3 regions of the Paenibacillus konkukensis genome follow, and region 1 is predicted to be linked to each of the others. Evidence: riboswitches for the same ligand, from Rfam matches in the RefSeq annotation. Region 1 holds a riboswitch; each other region holds the start of a gene.

Region 1 (4,947 bases):
CAAATTATACTCCGGCCTGATCTCCTTATAGAACGGCGACGTGACATTCAAAATGTTGACGGTAGATGTCGGGTATCCCAAGTACAGCTCCTTGACCAGCTGCTCGCGATCGATCGCAAGACTGAGCGCCTGACGCATCTTCGGATTGTCAAATGGCGGCTTTTTCCCGTTCGGGTGAATGTAGTGGGAAATCGTCGATTTCGTAGCGGACACCTCGAAGCGGTCGTCCTTGAGCAATTCTTTGGCCAGAGCCGGCGGAAGGGCTCCCAAATCCATAACGCCCATAATTTCCCCGGACTTGAGCGCCGCAAGCCTCGTGTCCGGATCTGGAATGACGCGAACGCGGATGCGCTTCGTCTTGGCCTTGTCGCCATAATACCCGTCATAAGCTTCGAGCAGGTCGAATTGATCCTTTTGATGCTCGATCAGCTTGAACGGGCCCGTTCCTTGAGGCAATCCGTTGAAGTCGCCTTTTTCATCGAAATTTTTGGGGCTATAGATCGGACTGGCAAAATTGACCATCGAATACAGCAGTGTCGGCTGCGGATTATCGAAGACAAGCTTGAAAGTCATCTCGTCCACTTTGACCACATCCTGAAGACCCGGATAGGCGCTTTTCACATCCAGCGTGTAAAAAGGAGAGCTCTTAGGGCTTACCTGCTTATACCGGTTGAAGTTAGCGATCACGGCATCCGCGTTCACCTTCTCTCCATCATGGAATTGGACGCCGTCGCGCAGCTTGAACGTCCATTCCTTGCCGTCCGCCGACATCGTCCATGATGTCGCCAGCTTCGGCGCAGGCTGCCCGTCTTCACCCGATGCCACCAGCGGCTCCCACACATAAAGAATCAGGCTCGTGTAGTACGCATCCTGAGGCCCCGGAGCCAAATCGCGGGGAGCGGCCAGCACGACTTCGCCTTGATTCGCCGCAGCGGATGCGGCTTCCGGGGTCTGCTGCGCTTGCGGCGCTCCTGCGCTGCAGCCCAGCAGACCGATCATGATGCACAGCCATAAGATTGATAATAAGTACGTTTTTTTCAACATGTTCGTTTGCCATCCTTCTTCTTGAATTCATCTTTACATTACTGCTTTGCCTTCCTGCGGGCGGCTTCCGTCTTCAGCAGGCCGGGCGTTCCGTGTCCGGTCGGAGTAAAAACTCCGTCTGCATAGCCGTAAACGGCACGGCTGGTTAGCGGATTGCCCCGATCAGATGCTCTCTGACGATCGCTTTGCCTATATCCGGGGTAATCTCTTTATACCAGACGCCTTGCGGGTAAACCGTCACGACGCAAGCGTCCTCGCAGCGGCCGTTGCACTGCGTCCGGGTCGTATGAATCCGGTCGTCCGCTCCATGCGCTGTAATCTCCTCGCGAATCGCCAACGTCACCGCGTCAGCATCTTTGCGGGAGCAGCTGCCCCCGTTGCAAATCAGTACATGATGACTCGTTTGCGATAAATCCCAGGTTGCCATAACCGCATTCCTCCTTCTTCCCGATTCGCAATCTGCAACGCATACCAAAAAAAGGCATCTTCACCCGATAGAAAATAAGGTAAAGATGCCCGTAACAGTCCCTGTGGACGCATGACGGCCGTCTTAACACTTCCCCATCTCCCGTAGGTCAAAGCAGTGCTGTCAGAACAGGCAGGTCTCCTGGCTCCGGAATCATACGTCGGCAGCGGCCTTCCCGATCCGGTTCGATTACCTGGATCAGTGACATGTTCGCTTGGACTACTCCGTTACAGTGGCGGGACCGCGTCGGTGTTGCACCGAACTTCCCTATTAAGCTCCGGTATTTACCGGAACACCCATTCCCACGATGTGTAATTGTCGTTAAACAACACTGATGATACACGAATATACGGTTTTATACAACACGAAACTGATAGTAACTAATAGTAATTATTACTATTAATATATAAGCAGCGGCGTCTTTTGTCAACAACGGGAGAGGACAACAGAGAGCAAAAAAAGTTTTCCGCTTGCTTAACCGTCATTTTTTCACCGCGTTTTTACGCATGCTGGTACGGGAACAAATCGCCCAAAAGCCATCCATGCCGCTACGCGGCACCACAGACAATGGAAATGGGGTACCAAGAGTAATTTCCAGGGTAGTGACGTGATGCTCTGAAGCTTATTCCGTCCGCATCCAGCCTAAGCTGGATCGGCGTCTAACCCTTCCTCTGGGATCGTTCTAGGGTAGACTTTACTTTCGGGGAGAACCCGGATATCCACAGGATATGGCTGCGCTTCATTTCCTAAACAGCAAAAAAGCCCGGATTTAGCCGGGCGCGGAGTATAAAACCGTGCCTGATTTGCCCATGCTAGTTAGATAAGGAGGTGAGAATCCATGGCGAGAGACGTAATGTGCGAAGTCAACTCCTGTAAGTATTGGGCTGCAGGCAATCAGTGCAACGCTTCTTCTATTTATGTAGTCAGCAATCACAACGATAAAGCCAGAAACTCGGCGGAAACCGACTGCAAAACGTTTGAATCGAAGATCTAATTTTTTTTCGGAAAGGCAGCCTATCGGGATATGGGCTGTCTTTTTGCTTGCTCAAATACAGTATAGCCAATAATGATAATTATTATCAGCCGATAATTATGCGCTCGTTCCCCTCTTCCCGCAGCATTTTTTCCTGCTTGAAGTCCGCGCCGGTGCCTGTACCGGACGATTTATGTTTCTGTATAAATTAGGCAAGGGCACAAGCCGCCGGCCGGCGATCGTCGTATACTATCTCAGATCATGAGAGGAGCTGATAGGTAATGGCATATCGTTCGCATAGACATTGTTGCCCGCCAGCGGATCCGATTATTACTGATCCGCGCAGAATAGTAAGAAACTTTTATCACCCGCAACTCGTTCAAGTCATTCATCCGGTTGAGGTTGTTAACCGCCACCATTGCGTGCCAGTCTACCAACATTCGATTTCGTACTGCGAAAAAGACGAATTTTGTGGCAGCGCTCATCCGTATTTCCGCAAAGATAACCTCTAATCCGCAGGTAACGGAGAATGCCCTCCGCTAAACGCCGGCTATCGGCGCCGAACGTTCTTGGGTATTCTTCCCTGAAAGCTATACTGGGGAGGTCTCTTGTCTGTACCCGCCCAGCTTAAAAACCGCCCGGAATATGAATCCGGGCGGTCGCTCTACATTTCACCGGGTGTTACGCCTCTCCGGGCGAACCGGCCTCGCTCCGCACTCCGCCACGGTACAAAGGCAGCATGACCAGAACACCGATGACGAACAAAACGGCAGCCGTTTCGTACATAGCTACGATATGAAACATGCTTTTCAGCCAACCTGACATGCTCATCGTCAACACCATTCCGCCCATAAAGAGCGGACTGAGAATCCCGTTGACCCGGCCTACATACGATTCTTCCGTATTGCTCAGAATCATCGTATTAATGCCGATCTGAATCGCCGGGAGCACCAAGCCGGAAACAAATTGCGCGCCGAGCGTCAGCCACAAGGACGTCGACAAGCCGGTTACCACCATGCCGGCCGCGCTTACGATCATCCCGATGACCAGCATCGTCTGCGGCTTGAAGCTTTTGGACATGGTCATCGCAAGAACGCCGCCGATGATCATCGCCACCCCGTTGGCGGTCATCAGCCATTGAATATTTTCCTTGGGCAAGCCAAGCCGCTCGGTCACCAGAAACACGCCTAACGGCTGGATCAAGCCGAGCGCCAGACCGGCCGTCAAGAAACAGCCGCCGAGCGTGCTCAGCACCTGCTTGGAGAGAACGTACCTGAAGCCGGCGGCCATCTCTTCTTTCAGCCTGGTAACCGGCTTATTCTCGGACGGCGCCGGGTCGGCGGGAAGAAACAACAGAACGGCGGCGGACAGCAAAAACGCGACCCCCATAATGAAAATAGCCGTCTGAATCCCGTAATGCTGGTAAACAAATGTCCCGAGAATAGGTCCCAGCACCATAAACAGGGCGAACATCGTCTGATAAATGGACATCCCCATCTGAATGAGCTCGCCGGGCACATGCGTTTTAAACAGGCGCATCCCGGACGGCTGCGAAAACTGCGATAAAATGGCGGAAACGAGCGTCGCGAAAAAGACCGCCTTCCATGTCGCAAACACAAGCGTGAGTAAAACAGCGAATACGGAAACCGCGCTCAACACATCGCACCATACCATCGTCCGCTTCGGCTTCCAGCGGTCGGCAAACGTGCCTCCTATAAACGAAAATATAAAGATCGGCGCAAATTCCGCTACGGAAATCATCGATACGGCGAACGGATCGCCGCCCGTCTGATCCATGACGAATAACAGGACGGCGAAATTCCGGACCCAAATGCCGATCTGCAGAAATAATCCGGATAACAGGATCGCCTGTACGAACCTGTTGCCAAATAATGCCCCCATCCCTTGCGAAGCAGAAGTCATCTATGCTCTCATCCTTTCTTGCGGTTACAAAAAAACTGTAGCTGCGCGTAATCTTAAACGAGGCTTGCCGCTAAAAGGTTGCTGAGTGTTAAAATTAACCTCAGCTTCATCGTTATTCCCAGGAAAGCCGCCGTAGAAACCTCGCTAAACTTCCGTGAACCATTGTACCACGCACCGTTCACCTTTATCGGGGAGAAAATGATTAAGGCTGTTTTTTCCGCCGCCCCCGGTTTCCCCTCCGTTTCGTCCAAAGAAAATAAACCGTCTGCAAGCTGCGCATACTAAATAGCAGCCCGTTTGGGACGATATTCTTTATGGAGGTATGAAATGATGAATATGCAGCGAGCGCAAGAAATAGCCGCTTCTCCGGTGATGGCCAATGTTACTTGCGACGGAGTTCCGGTCTATATTCAGCAGGTATTCGAAGATAACGGAACGGCGCGCATTTATCCTTTGAACAGTCCCGAACAAGAGCGGGAAGTTTCGTTAGCGAGTCTGACCGAGCAGCAAACCCAAGGCTGAGAGCCGCTGCCGCAAACCT
Region 2 (4,947 bases), 3.1 Mb from region 1:
GTTTTCCTACAGCATCTTTATTTTTGCTATGTTTATTGGCTATACTTTATTTAATCATATAATTTGAAAATAGGAGTTGTTAATTTATGCATGATGAAACAGTTAAGCATAAATATACTAACCGTTTGATCAATGAAAAAAGCCCATACCTGCTGCAGCATGCTCATAATCCTGTGGACTGGTTCCCTTGGGGAGAAGAAGCTTTCAGTAAGGCTGCTCGGGAAAGTAAACCCGTATTCTTAAGTATAGGCTATTCCTAGCTTCGGCTATATACAATAATTGGGGTGTAAAGTGTCAACCTGCCATTGGTGCCACGTAATGGAAAGAGAATCTTTCGAAGATCAGGAAGTAGCGGAGCTGCTGAACCGTGAGTACATTGCCGTCAAGGTCGACCGCGAAGAGCGGCCGGATGTGGACAATGTATACATGACGGTATGCCAGGCGTTGACCGGGCAGGGGGGATGGCCGCTGACGATTGTGATGACGCCGGAGAAGAAGCCGTTCTTCGCGGGCACGTATTTTCCGAAGTGCAAGCGGTATGGGCGTCACGGACTGATGGAGATATTGACGAAGCTGGCCGATGCATGGAAGGAGAGCCCGGACAAGCTGGCCGAGACGAGTGAGCAGGTCGTTCAGGAGGTCGAGAGGACGATGCTGTCGAACCTGAAGGGGACCCTCTCCGAAGACGTCCTGGATAAGGCGTTCGAGCAGTACGAGCAGCGGTTTGATCCGGAGTACGGAGGGTTTGGCGACAGGCCGAAGTTTCCTACTTCACATCATTTGTCATTCTTGCTTCGCTATTATCAGCGGACCGGCAAGGAGGCGGCGCTGCGGATGGCGGAGAAAACGCTGGATGCGATGTCCCGCGGCGGAATGTTCGACCATATCGGATACGGTTTTTCCCGTTATTCGGTGGATGAGCGGTGGCTTGTTCCGCATTTTGAGAAAATGCTGTACGATAACGCCCTGCTGGCCTGGACGTATATCGAAGCCTACCAGCTGACTGGCAAGGTGAAGTATGCGAGAGTCGCCGAGCAAGTGTTTACCTATATTTTACGAGATATGACGCATCCGGAGGGCGGCTTCTATTCGGCGGAGGATGCCGACTCCGAAGGGGAGGAAGGCAAGTTCTACGTATGGTCCCCCGATGAAGTCACAGACATCCTGGGGGCCGAGGACGGAGAATGGTACTGCGCCCTCTACGATATTACGGCGGAAGGCAATTTCGAGGGGCAGAGCATTCCGAACCTGATTGCACGCGATTTGGAGACGGCGGCCCGGCTTCAAGGGGGAACGGCCGAGCAATGGCAGGAGCGAGCGGAACGCTGCCGCCAGCAGCTGTTCCTTCAGAGGGAGCGGCGCGTTCATCCCGGCAAGGACGACAAAATATTGACCTCATGGAACGGTCTGGTCATCATGGCGATGGCCAAAGCGTATAAGGCGCTCGGCAATGAGACGTATTTGCAGGCGGCGGTCAAGGCGGCGCAGTTTATTATATCGCACATGAGGAGAGAGGACGGGCGCTTGCTGGCGCGTTACCGCGACGGCGAAGCGGCATATCTGGCGTATGCGGACGACTACGCGTTCCTTGTGTGGGGGCTGATTGAGCTGTACGAAGCGACGTTCGACCTGAGCTATTTGAAGCTGGCGCTTGAGCTGAACGCGCAGATGCTGGAGCTGTTCTGGGACGAACAAAGCGGCGGGTTGTATTTTTACGGCAGCGACGGCGAAGCTTTGTTTACAAGAAATAAGGAGATTTACGACGGAGCTTTGCCGTCCGGCAATTCGGTGGCGGCGATGAATTTGCAGAAGCTGGCCAAGCTGACCTATGATGCCAAGCTGTCGCGAATAGCGGATACGCAGCTCGCAGCGTTCGCCGGGGCGATCGAGCATTATCCTTCGGGGCACGCGATGTTCCTGATCGCGCTGGACATGGCCTACGGCCCTTCAAGCGAGATTGTCATTGCGGGAAGGCGCGACGCGATGGAAACGCAGCAGATGATCGAAGCGGCACGAAGCGGCTTCCGGCCGAATGCGCTGACGGTGCTGGTGCCGGCGGGCGAGGAAGGGGAAGAGACGGCGAAGCTCATTCCGCTCGTTCAGGACAAGCGGGCGATCGGGGGACGAACGACGGCTTATGTCTGCGTGGACTTCGCTTGTCAGTCGCCGACGGCGGATGTGGACGAGTTGGCCGAGCTGTTAGCTGATCCGATGGACGAGTAGCGGCGGAACGAATTTCTGCTTATTTACCGCGATGGCTCGGGTCAACACCTCTTCAGGTATTGCCATAAAAAGTTTGGACCTAAGCAGGAGTTTGTCTCCGGGCAGCGAATAACACATAAGTCTGTACTACATGAACTGCATATGGAATAGGATAAAACCGTAATCGACGTCTTGGAGCTTCGCTGTCCGGGCTGGTAGCAGGTTTTATCGCGGATAGAACGAAGGGCGGCGGCTCTCCTGCACATGGATGGCGTCTCGCTTGTTCATTTTGTCCGTACATTCCGTAAATTAGGTGCCTTTGTGAAGACAAAGGGTAACAGGGAATCGGGTGCAAATCCCGAGCGGTCCCGCCACTGTATACGGGGAGTTTCTTTCATCACGTCACTCGGGGTTAACCCACCGGGGAAGGCGAAAGAAGACAGCGATCCGTGAGCCAGGAGACCTACCTAATTTAACTATGCACCAAGAGTCCTTCGCGGAAAGGAGCGGTGTACGAATCGTGAAACGGCAGGAGCTTAAGCGCTGATGTCGTCTATTCATACGTACCCACGACCAATTCGAGACGGATTGGTCTTTTCTTGTTGCCCGCGAAACCAATCGATCAGGAGGTTGTATTCGCAATGAAAAGAAAAAAATGGATGAGCACGCTGCTCCTCGTCCTCGGGTTTGTGCTGTACTTCAGCGTCAACGAGCCCGAATCCGCTTATGCCATGCACATTATGGAAGGATTTCTCCCGATGGGATGGGCGATCTTCTGGTGGGTCGCGTTCATTCCGTTCTTTGTCCTGGGGCTGCGCGCATTAAGGAAAATTACGAAGGAGACGCCGGAGCTGAAGATTATGCTGGGGTTAGCCGGAGCGTTTACGTTCGTGCTGTCTGCGCTCAAGATTCCTTCCGTTACGGGAAGCAGCTCGCATCCGACGGGGACGGGCCTCGGTGCGGTCATGTTCGGCCCGCTGCCGATGAGCGTGCTCGGGTCGATCGTACTGCTGTTCCAAGCGGTGCTGCTCGCGCACGGGGCTTGACGACGCTGGGAGCGAACGCCTTCTCGATGGCCTTGGCCGGTCCGGTCGTCGGTTATTATGTGTATCGCTGGATGATGAACGCCTCCGGCAAGCAGAAGCTGGCGATTTTCACGGCGGCGGCCCTGGCCGACCTGTCTACGTATGTCGTCACTTCGCTGCAGCTGGCGCTGGCATTCCCGGCGGAGCAGGGAGGCATTGCAGCTTCGTTCCTGAAATTCGGCGGCATCTTCGCCATAACGCAAATTCCTCTCGCGATCAGCGAGGGCTTGCTGACCGTATTGATCTGGAATTGGCTGCAATCTTACAGCACCAATGAGCTGGCTCTGCTGCAGCGCCAAATGAAAGGAGTCAAAGAATCGTGAAAAACAGTACGAAATGGATTCTCATCGCTGTGGTGTTATTGGCCGTTCTTCCGCTTCTTTTCGTAAAAGGAGAATTCGGAGGAGCGGATGACGCCGCCGAGGATATGATCAAGACGCTTCAGCCGTCTTACGAGCCGTGGTTCTCGTCGCTGCTGGAGCCGCCGCCGGAGACGGAGAGCATGCTGTTCGCCTTGCAAGCTGCGCTCGGATCCGGATTTATCGGGTACACGATCGGCTTGTTCAAAGGAAAATCCGCTAAATCCAAGACGCAATGATTCGAACGATCGATGTTCTATCTTACAATAACAAGCTGCGGATCGTACCGCCCATGTGGAAAAGCGGCTTCGCCGCCGCTCTCGTCTTCCTCGCCTACCTGACGCATCCGGTCGTTGAGCTCGCGCTATTCGGCTGGATGCTGGTGTGGACGATCGGGTACGCGAAGATTCCGCTGCGCTATTACGGGGCGTTTTTAGGCGCCTCCTGTCTGTTTTTTATCGGGAGCCTGCCTGTGCTGCTGCTGGAAATTGAACCGGCGGGCTCCGCGCAACAGATGACGCATGGCATCATAGTAGGCGCTTTTTCCCATATGACCTTGTATTTGAACTGGAACGGACTCCATCTGGCGATGAAGCTCTTCGTCCGCATTCTCGCCTGTTTGTCCGCGACGCTGTTTCTGATCTTGACGACGCCGATGACGGAGCTGTTCCAGGTCATGCGCAAGCTGCGCGTGCCTCATTTGGTGCTGGAGTTGATGTTGATAACGTACCGCTTTTTATTTTTGCTCGCCGATACGGCGCACGATATTTATGTTGCGCAGCGGGCGCGTGGAGGACAGCAGGGCTTTCGCGGCAGATTGCAGGATACGGCCGTTCTTGTCGTGCGGCTGTTCGGCAAGACGATGCAGCGTTACCAGGGGCTGGCGAACGGGATGATCTCCAGGGGCTTTACGGAGGACATCCGGATGGCTCCCTATGAGGCCGAGCCGATGCCGGGGCGGTACAAGCTGGAGATGTACGGCGGCGTTGTTCTGCTCATCGCAGCGGAATGCTGGCTGAGATGGAGGGGGATGCGATGAAGCCGATTATGCAGGCGCAAGAGGTTGTTTACAGCTATCCCGGCACGGAGGCGAAGGCGCTTGAAGGGCTGACCTTAAGCATACCGGAAGGGAAGAAGACCGCGATCTGCGGTCATAACGGTTCCGGTAAATCGACGTTGTTTCTGCAAACGATAGGAATTCATCGCCCGGCTTCAGGACAAATGCTGTGGAAGGGCGAGCCGCTCTCCTATAGCCGGAGCAGCCTGAAGCAGCTGCGGGAACGAGTCGGCCTTGTGTTCCA
Region 3 (4,947 bases), 180 kb from region 1:
ACGTTCGCCAAAGATAATTTTAAGCTGACGCCGGAGGCGCTCAAAGCGAGCATTACGCCGAAATCGAAAGTGCTCATTCTTTGTTACCCAAGCAATCCGACGGGCGGCATTATGACCTATGAGGACTGGCTGCCGATCGCCAAAATTGTGGAAGAGCATGATCTGATCGTCATTTCCGACGAAATTTACGCCGAGCTTACGTATGAGCAAAAACATGTCAGCTTCGCCTCGATTCCCGGTATGCGGGACCGCACGATTTTGGTCAGCGGTTTTTCCAAGGCGTTTGCGATGACCGGTTGGCGAATGGGCTATGCATGCGGACATCGCGATCTGATTTCCGCCATGCTCAAAATCCATCAATATACGGTCATGTGCGCGCCGGCGATGGGGCAGGTGGCTGCGCTTGAAGCTTTGAAAAACGGCATGGAAGAAAAAAATCGCATGGTAGAGTCCTATAACCAGCGGCGCCGCCTTGTGGTGCAGGGCTTTAGAGACATCGGCTTGGAATGCCATGAGCCGCAAGGAGCATTTTACGCCTTCCCATCGGTTGCGTCTACAGGCCTAAGCTCGGAGGAATTCGCGCAGCGTTTGCTCTATGAAGCCAAGGTTGCCGCGGTGCCGGGACAGGTGTTCGGCCTAGGCGGAGAAGGCTTTGTACGCTGCTCCTATGCGACTTCGGTCAATCAGCTGCTTGAAGCAATCGACAGAATAGGGAATTTTATACGAAAATTGTAAATTCGACAAAAAAAGTCATTTCCATCCCAACTAAAAACTGGTATCTTTAATAGTATAGAAGTTTCATATCGTTGATCATTTATGAGACTTCCGAATCTAGAGATAGGCGTTAGGGGGGATGAAGAATGGCCTTTCCGGAATATCAGCTAAGACAGTACATCAATATCGGTTGGATTCGCGAGAATAACCAGCAGCCGAAGTGGATTTTTGGAAGAAAGAAACAGTCTTCTTCTACCGCTTCTTTAGAAGAAGAGATTTATAACCTGCGTCTGAAATTGGAGCAGCTGGTCCAGACCGAGAAGAGTTTGACCTCACCGAATGTTGTGGAGATCAGCATGCTGTTAGATCAAAAAATTAACGAATATATGAACCGTAGCAAGAGGGGCCGTTAGTCGGCTCCTTTTTTGTTTAGGAAATGAAGCGCAGCCATATCCTGTGGAAATCCGGGGTCTCCCCCGAAAGTAAAGTCTACCCATAGAACGATCCCAGAGGAAGGGTTAGACGCCGATCCAGCCTAGGCTGGATGCGGACGGAATAAGCTTCAGAGCATCACGTCACTACCCTGGAAATTACTCTTGGTACCCCATTTCCATTGTCTGTGGTGCCGCGTCGGCGGCATGGATGGCTTTTGGGGGATTTGTTCTTCGTCTTTTTGATAGACCGTCGGCATTTATGATATGATGGAGGGTAGTAACTGCAGAAGCGCGAGGCGTACCGTATGATGACTGTAAGGAGAGGGAACATGAGAGGAAAATTCATGCTAATCATGCTGTTGCTGCTGGTGCTGGCCGGCTGCGGCGGCGGACCGAAGTCGGATGTGCCGATCTTTATGATGGGCGCCAACGGGATTCCGACGGAGGTGGGAGATAAGCTGCAGACTGCGCTGCAGGCGAAGCTCGGACAAGCTCCGACCGTTAACGTGCAGACGGTTCCGATATTTTCGATGGAGAAGCTGATCGTGGAAATTGCTGCCGGAGACAACGGGATCATTGTTGTTCCTATGGAGCAGTTCAAGGCGATAGGGCAGCAGGGCGGATACGTCAGTCTGGACGATGCGGCCAAAGGCGAGGACTACCCGGAGGGCGTGCTCGACCTGCCGGTGGACGGCAAGGAAAGCGGAAAAACCGAGAAGCATCTGTACGGCATTCCGCTAGAGAAAACCAAATGGTTCACGGAGCAGAAATTGAATGGCAAAGACTTGGTCGCCTTCGTGCCGGCCAATGCGAAGAATCAGGATAAAGTGATGCAAGTGATCAAAGTGATTGCCGAGAAGTAAGGATCTAAGGCATAAACATCTTTATAGTATGTATCGAACAGGTGCCTGCCAAGGCCGAGAGCTTTGCAGGTTAAAAGGGAAGCCGGTGCAAGTCCGGCACGGTCCCGCCACTGTATATGGGAGCAAGCGCCTCCGCATGCCACTGTTCTTGGATGCAAGAATGGGAAGGCGAGGCGCTCCATCATGCCCATAAGTCAGGAAACCTGCCTGTTCGATGGAAGACCGGCCTTTCGAGGAAAAAGGGGTGTCGAGCGCATACGGTTCTCGCCTTTCAGGAGAGCCTGATTGCCGTTTGATCAATCGTGAGCCCTCTGGTTTCTCCGGCCGCCCCCGGAGCTCAGAGGGATTTTTCTTGTACGGAAGCAGGAAGCGAGCGCGCGGTAAGCGCGTGAAAATAAATTTGAGGAGCTAACACCGATAATGAAGAAAATCGTACAACGCATATCATCGAAACGTTGGCTGGCGGCAGCTTTGGGACTTGCTTTGCTGCTCGGCGCAGCCGGCTGCGGCGGAACGAACGAGGCGAAACAACCAGCTAAGGGCGAGCTCGTCGACCCTCCCAAGGCGGGGTCAGGGACGCAAGCATCGCCGGCTCCTACCGCCGCTCCGGCGGGCGGGGAGAAGAAGGCGACGGTTTATCCGCTGAAGGTCAAGGATGCGACCGGCAAAGAGTTTACGTTTGAAAAGGCGCCTTCCAAAATTGTTTCCGTTTCCCCGAGCGAGACGGAAACGCTGTTTGCCCTTGGGCTGGGCGACAAGATCGCCGGCGTGTCGGACTTCTGCGACTATCCCGAGGAGGCTAAGCAGAAGCCGAAAATGGGCAGTATCGTGAAGCCGAACGAGGAGGCGCTGATCGCCGCCAACGCCGACCTTGTGCTCTCCGGCGTATCGCTCAAGACGGCGGCCGTGGAGCAGCTGCGCGGGCTAAATATCAATATGTTCAAGGTCGAACCGAAGACGATCGACGATGTGATGAACAATATTTTGATGTTCGGGCAAATTTTCGATAAGCAGGAGCAGGCGGAGAAAGTGGTCGCTTCGATGAAAGCCGAGCGCCAAAAAGTAACGGATGCGGTCAAAGACTTAAAGCCGGAGCAAAAGAAGCGGGTGCTTATGGAGTTTTCCCCGGGCTGGACGGTCGGCAAGGGCGAGTTTCTCGACGAGCTGATCACGCTGGCCGGGGGCATCAACGTCTCCGCGGATATAACCGGTTATGCGCAGCTGAATGAGGAGAAGGTCATAGCGGATAATCCGCAGGTCATTCTGTACCCGAAAAATTTGATCGACGAAAATTCGAAGAAATCGCTGGATCAAATTATTAAGGAGCGCAGCAGCTGGGCTTCAGTGGATGCGATCAAAAACAATCGGCTGGCCGGAGTGGATAAGGACACGACAAGCCGCCCGGGTCCCCGCATTACCGCGGGATTGGTGGAGATAGCCAAAGGCATATATCCGGAATTGGTGAAGTAGTATGAAGCGGAAGCTGACGATGTGGGGAGGAGCGGGCATTCTGCTCCTTTTTCTTTCCGTAACGATAAGCTTGTCCATCGGGACGGTGCATGTGCCGCTGCGGGACGTCTGGGGGATACTCGCTCATCATCTGCCGGTGATCGGCGGTTCGGTGCAGGCGGATTGGCAGCCGGCGGCCGAGCAAATCATCTGGAAGGTGCGGCTTCCGCGCGTTCTGCTCGGCATGCTGGTCGGGGCCGCGCTGGGCATTGCCGGCGCTGCGTTCCAAGGGGTGCTGCGCAATCCGCTCGCCGACCCGTATACGCTGGGAGTATCTTCCGGGGCTTCCGTCGGCGCGGCCTTTCTCATTTTGTTCGGGCTGCAGTTTGCGCTATTCGGCGCCTGGACGGTGCCTGTCGTCGCTTTTGTCACGGGAACGCTTTCGCTCGTCACGGTCATTATATTGGCAAGAACGGACGGGAAGCTCCGAACGGAGACGCTCGTGCTGGCTGGGGTCGTGATGCAGGCGTTTCTGGGGGCGTTCGTCTCACTGATGGTGGCGATGTCCAAGCAGGTCATCAATGAAATCGTATTTTGGCTGATGGGCAGCCTTGCTATGCGGAACTGGTCGTATTCGCTGATTTTGCTGCCGTATTTGACTGCCGGCGCGCTGGTGCTGCTCGGCTTCGGCCGGGCAATGAATTTGTTTGCGCTCGGCGAGCGGCAAGCTTCTTATCTCGGCGTTCACGTGGAGCGGACCAAGCTCATCGCGCTTGCGGCGGCAACGCTAATTACCGCCGCGGCGGTATCTGTATCGGGAGTCGTCGCGTTCGTCGGCCTTATCGTGCCTCATCTGCTGAGGCTTCTGGTCGGTCCGGATTATCGCCTGCTGCTGCCGTTATCTTTGATCGGCGGCGCGTTCTATGTGCTGTGGGCGGATACATTGGCGCGGACGCTGCTTAGTCCAACGGAAATTCCGCTGGGCGTGGTGACGGCGTTTATGGGCGCTCCGTTTTTCGCGTATTTGCTGAAGCGCGGCAAGCGGATGTCCAATTCTTAGTGTACATCGGCATACTTCGATCACAAGGAGGCTAACGAATGGAGACGGGAGCTCGGCAAGAGCTGATTCGGGTGCAGCATGCGGCCATCGCTTATCATGAGCGGCCTGTGCTGGAAGATATCAGCTTCGCGGTTCACACAGGGGAGTGCTTCGGCGTTATCGGGCCGAACGGCAGCGGCAAGTCGACCTTGCTGAAGCTGATCTCCGGCGTGGAGAAGCCCGGTGCGGGCAGCGTGCTGCTGCAGGGCCAAGAGGCGCATACTTACCCGCGCAAGCCGCTGGCGCGCTGGACGGCGGTGCTGCAGCAGGATGCGCTTCCGGCTCTCGGCTTTACGGTGCGGGAGATTATCGCCATGGGGCGCTATCCGTTCCAAAATTGGCTCGGCGACGAAGCCGCGGGAGACGATTCGGAACGGCTGATCGATGC

What was found. A riboswitch is a leader RNA that binds a small molecule or an ion and turns the genes downstream of it on or off. The one in region 1 is predicted to bind cobalamin.
Region 2: another riboswitch for cobalamin. It lies ahead of SK3146_RS04335 (energy-coupling factor ABC transporter permease); the one in region 1 lies ahead of SK3146_RS25665 ((2Fe-2S) ferredoxin domain-containing protein).
Region 3: another riboswitch for cobalamin. It lies ahead of SK3146_RS26395 (ABC transporter substrate-binding protein); the one in region 1 lies ahead of SK3146_RS25665 ((2Fe-2S) ferredoxin domain-containing protein).

The regions. Positions count from the first base shown of each region.
Region 1 is NZ_CP027059.1:5,885,841-5,890,787, reverse strand. It holds gene SK3146_RS25670 (ABC transporter substrate-binding protein) at 1-1,044, opposite strand, end outside; gene SK3146_RS25665 ((2Fe-2S) ferredoxin domain-containing protein) at 1,190-1,471, opposite strand; cobalamin riboswitch at 1,625-1,825, opposite strand; gene SK3146_RS25660 (DUF1540 domain-containing protein) at 2,349-2,504, shown strand; gene SK3146_RS25655 (MFS transporter) at 3,165-4,385, opposite strand; gene SK3146_RS25650 (small acid-soluble spore protein H) at 4,737-4,928, shown strand.
Region 2 is NZ_CP027059.1:991,086-996,032, reverse strand. It holds partial or broken gene SK3146_RS04340 (thioredoxin domain-containing protein) at 87-2,223, shown strand; cobalamin riboswitch at 2,497-2,687, shown strand; partial or broken gene SK3146_RS04335 (energy-coupling factor ABC transporter permease) at 2,844-3,610, shown strand; gene SK3146_RS04330 (energy-coupling factor ABC transporter substrate-binding protein) at 3,607-3,885, shown strand; gene cbiQ (cobalt ECF transporter T component CbiQ) at 3,882-4,685, shown strand; gene SK3146_RS04320 (energy-coupling factor ABC transporter ATP-binding protein) at 4,682-4,947, shown strand, end outside.
Region 3 is NZ_CP027059.1:6,064,620-6,069,566, forward strand. It holds gene SK3146_RS26380 (aminotransferase class I/II-fold pyridoxal phosphate-dependent enzyme) at 1-735, shown strand, start outside; gene SK3146_RS26385 (aspartyl-phosphate phosphatase Spo0E family protein) at 861-1,127, shown strand; gene SK3146_RS26390 (hypothetical protein) at 1,493-2,011, shown strand; cobalamin riboswitch at 2,034-2,236, shown strand; gene SK3146_RS26395 (ABC transporter substrate-binding protein) at 2,432-3,481, shown strand; gene SK3146_RS26400 (FecCD family ABC transporter permease) at 3,483-4,520, shown strand; gene SK3146_RS26405 (ABC transporter ATP-binding protein) at 4,559-4,947, shown strand, end outside.